DNA from 2 places in the Paenibacillus sp. FSL R10-2771 genome. Region 1 is predicted to be linked to the other one. Evidence: riboswitches for the same ligand, from Rfam matches in the RefSeq annotation. Region 1 holds a riboswitch; the other holds the start of a gene.
The links. Region 1 has a riboswitch for glycine ahead of gcvT (glycine cleavage system aminomethyltransferase GcvT). Riboswitches for the same ligand answer to the same signal wherever they lie in the genome.

Region 1 (2,204 bases):
AGGGCAAGTCCGAGATTCCGCTTCAGCGTTGGGGATTGAGTACCGGTTGTGACTTCACCGATCTTCACACCGTCGGCATATACAGGATAATGGGAGCGGGGAATCCCGCGGTCGATCATTTCAAGCCCCACAAGGCGGCGCGGGAGACCGGCTTCCTTCTGCTTCAGCAAGGCATCACGGCCGATGAAATCTGCTTTGTCCAGCTTCACGAAGAACTGGACACCCGCTTCGAGCGGCGTAATATCCGCCGAGAGCTCCTGGCCGTACAGCGGCAGCTTGGCTTCGAAGCGGAGCGTGTCGCGTGCGCCGAGTCCGGCAGGGGTCAGGCCATGCGGCGCGCCTGCGGCCAGCAGACCATTCCAGAGTACAGCCGCTGTGTGGACCGGGGCGTACAGCTCAAAGCCGTCCTCCCCGGTATAGCCGGTGCGGGAGAGCAGTACAGATACGCCGCAGACCTCGGCGTGTTCGATGAAGTGGAAGGGCTTCATCTCTGCGAGCGGGGCAGAGGTAACTTCGGCCAGAATCGTCTCAGCCAGCGGACCCTGCAGAGCGAGCAGCAGCGTCTCATCAGAGACGTTCTTCAGGCTGACACCGCTGAATTCAGCGGTGAGATGTTCCTGCAGCCACTGGAAGTCCTTGTCGATATTGGAGGCGTTCACGACGAGCATATAGCGCTCATGGCCCAGGCGGTAGACGAGCAGATCATCTACTACGCCGCCGCTCGGATAGAGCATCAGGGTATACTGCGCCGCGCCGTCTGCAAGGCGGCTGACGTCATTTGTGGTCAACTGCTGCAGGAAGGCTTCAGCGCCGCTGCCGTCAACCATGAATTCACCCATATGCGATACATCGAACAGTCCGGCCTGCTGGCGGACCGCTTCATGTTCCTTAACGATGCCAGTAAACTGCACCGGCAGCTCCCAGCCGCCGAAATCAATGCATCTGGACTCCGCATAAGCGGCATAGAGATCATAAAAAGGCGTTCTTCTCAAAGACTCCATCGTGTCACCCCTTAGTCTGTTTACATGCAAAAAAGGACAGGCGAAAGTCCATCAATGCACATCAAACATGCATCAATAGACGTTCGCTCTGTCCTTTGTACCTGAGAGTTACCCTGCTATCATGCCCGCAGGTTTCCCCGTTGGTGATCCGTTTCCTGTTGTCCAGGCTGTGGATGCTCTCCAGAGATGCGTCCGGCAAAGGTCCTTTTGCCTGAGAGATTCACCCATCCCGGGCTTACTCCTTCGGCGCTGCCCCTGAGGGTCAGTCTCTCCCTATGCCATCATTCGCAAACCATATGTTTTTCTACTGACTCCATTAAACCGGGTTTACAAGCACGCTGTCAATCAAAAAACGTCAAAAAGATGACAAATTTAATTTTCCTGTCAGTTATATTGACATTAGGCAAGGTCATAACTTAGGCTATAACTAAATTTAGAACTCCAAATGTGGAAAAGAGGCGGCTTGGAAATGAGTGAAGTGTTGGACAACCTGCTATACAGCGAAGAGCATGAATGGGCACAGCAGGGTGAAGGACGCGTAGTACGTGTGGGAATTACGGATCATGCGCAGCATTTATTGGGCGACATCGTGTTTGTTGAGTTTCCGGAAGTCGGCGCAGCCATTTCCGCGGGCGACAGCGTAGGCAGCATCGAGTCTGTTAAGACGGTGTCGGAGCTGTACTCGCCGGTATCCGGCAAGGTAACCAAGATCAACGACGCACTCGAATCCAGTCCGGAGCTGATCAATGATCAGCCATACGGCGGCGGTTGGATTTTTGAGCTGGAGCTTGACGGTGAGTTTGCCGAGGCAGCTTCCGGCCTGCTGGATGCGGCTGCTTATAAGGAATTGGTTGGGGAATAGTTTCAACCGTTTATGTACCCGGATTATTAGAATAGATGACTGAACTGGATTTACGAAAAGATGAACATGGCAGGCTTCTCTTATTACATTAGATGTCACTAATGTGAGAGGTCTGTCTTTTTGCGTTTCTGTATCACTCCGGAAAGCTAAGCAGCCCCGGATAAATGCGGGGAGCCAAGTGCCAAAGGGCGGGCAGCAGAGCCAGACCCGTAACGGCAAAGATAAGGCACAGCAATAGGAACCGGTATCTTTTTCTGGGACGGGTATTGGGTTTGAGCACGAAGTAATACACACCGGCCGAATAAAACGGGAAAAGCACCACGGCAGACATGCCCATACAG
Region 2 (2,204 bases), 510 kb from region 1:
AATGCGTTCACTTCGAACTTCGAAGACCTGCACGGCATGAAGCAGCTTCCGGGTCTTGCCGTTCAGCGTCTGATGGCACAAGGCTACGGCTTCGCCGGCGAAGGGGACTGGAAGACAGCAGCCCTGGACCGTCTGATGAAGGTGATGAGCCACAACCTGAACACCGGATTCATGGAAGATTACACCTATGAAATGGCTGCCGGACAGGAAGCGATTCTGCAGTCCCACATGCTTGAGGTTGACCCGAGCCTGGCAAGCAACAAGCCGAAGGTGCTTGTGTCTCCGCTGGGTATCGGCGACCGCGAAGATCCGGCCCGTCTCGTATTCGACGGCAAGGCTGGCGAAGGCGTCGTGGTATCGATGGCTGACTTCGGCACGCATTACAAGCTGCTGATCAATGAAGTTACTGCCTTCGAGCCGACGGTTCCGGCTCCGAATCTTCCAGTGGCCCGTGTGCTCTGGCAGGTGAAGCCTAACTTCCAGGATGGAATAAAAGCCTGGATCGAGAACGGCGGCGGCCACCATACTGTGGTGTCGCTCAACTTGACTACAGATCAGATCGTTACCTACGCCAAGCTGGTTGGCCTGGATTATGTAATCATTAAATAAATAGCGGAATATTCTTGGATCAAATGAGCGGATGGGCTATTGCCTGTCTGCTTTTTTTTAATGCAGAGCCAAGGTATTACCGGCAAACTCATCCTCCGTGCCCGTGATTTTCTAAAATCCTGTACAAAATACAACATTCGCTTCATTAAATTGGACTAAATCGAAAATTGTTGTACAAAAGGCAGCATTTCTCCTCCTTCATACGGTTTAGCGTGGAAATTCTTGTATTTCATACAACAATCTATCTAAACAACCGGGTATCTGCGCATCCAAGTTGCAAAACGTACAACATTTATGCCGCTGTAGTGCAGGAGCGCACCCTAGACATCTAGCCATAGGTAGGAGACTTTTATCACTGTTCAATACTCACATGCCGAGTAATATGTTAGAATATCAGAATGCATTAACGCTTCACCAATTTAATACATCACACGGGCTATGATTGCTATGGATCACACTATAGCAGGAGCAGCTTCTGGAGAGACTGCGGGAGACCGCAGCGCCGAAGGGTTCACAATCTCAGGCAAAAGGACAGAAGAGTACGGAATTTGTATTTGTTATGCTGATTAATTACGGTCAGCGGCGCAGGTAGCTTATTTTGATATTCTTATGAACCGGGAGATTGGATGATATCCAATCTCTTTTTTATGTTATTTGGCAGCAAAGCGTTGTACACATTAAGGGGGAAAATGGCAATGGCACAGACAGAATTAAAGAGAGATTTGGCGAACCGTCATGTACAGCTGATCGCTATCGGCGGCACGATTGGTACGGGGTTATTCCTGGGATCAGGCAGAGCGATTCAGCAGGCCGGGCCGTCCATTATGATCACGTATTTACTCGTGGGAATTGCCGTGTTTTTTGTGATGAGGGCGCTGGGTGAGCTGCTGCTCTCCAAAGCGGGATATCAATCTTTTACGGACATTGCTGAAGACTATCTGGGGCCGCGGGCTGCGTTCATTACAGGCTGGACCTACTGGTTCTGCTGGATTATGACGGCGATGGCGGATGTGATTGCAGTGGGCGTCTATGTGCAGTACTGGTTCGATATCCCGCAGTGGGTACCGGCCGTCATCTGCCTGATTATTCTGTTAGGACTCAATCTGCTGACGGTCAAAAGCTTCGGCGAACTCGAATTCTGGTTTGCCCTAATCAAAGTCGTCACGATTCTTGCCTTAATTGGCCTGGGAATCATTCTGCTGGTCATCGGGTTCAAGACGGATGCGGGATCGGTGAGCGTCCGCAATCTCTGGGAGCACGGGGGCGTGTTCCCGAACGGTGTCAAGGGCTTCTTATTTTCCTTCCAGATGGTTGTGTTCGCTTATGTCGGTGTGGAGCTTGTGGGTGTATCAGCCGCAGAAACAGCAGATCCGGAGAAAAATATTCCGTCGGCGATTAACAAAATTCCTCTGCGGATTCTCTTCTTCTATGTAGGCGCGCTCTTCGTCCTGCTGTGCATTAACCCGTGGACCCAGCTCAGTGCGGCTGAAAGTCCTTTTGTGCGGACCTTCAGCCTGGTCGGGATTCCGGTTGCAGCGGGTATTATCAATTTCGTCGTCTTAACCTCAGCGGCTTCCGCCTGCAACAGCGGGATG

Region 2: linked by a shared signal. The riboswitch ahead of NSU14_RS33035 (amino acid permease) and the one ahead of gcvT (glycine cleavage system aminomethyltransferase GcvT) in region 1 are both predicted to bind glycine.

What each region holds. Positions count from the first base shown of each region.
Region 1 is NZ_JBBOBM010000001.1:8,110,616-8,112,819, forward strand. Features, by position in the region: gene gcvT (glycine cleavage system aminomethyltransferase GcvT) at 1-1,001, opposite strand, end outside; glycine riboswitch at 1,088-1,187, opposite strand; glycine riboswitch at 1,191-1,286, opposite strand; gene gcvH (glycine cleavage system protein GcvH) at 1,471-1,863, shown strand; gene NSU14_RS35240 (hypothetical protein) at 1,997-2,204, opposite strand, start outside.
Region 2 is NZ_JBBOBM010000001.1:7,601,852-7,604,055, forward strand. Features, by position in the region: gene araA (L-arabinose isomerase) at 1-609, shown strand, start outside; glycine riboswitch at 1,075-1,154, shown strand; gene NSU14_RS33035 (amino acid permease) at 1,305-2,204, shown strand, end outside.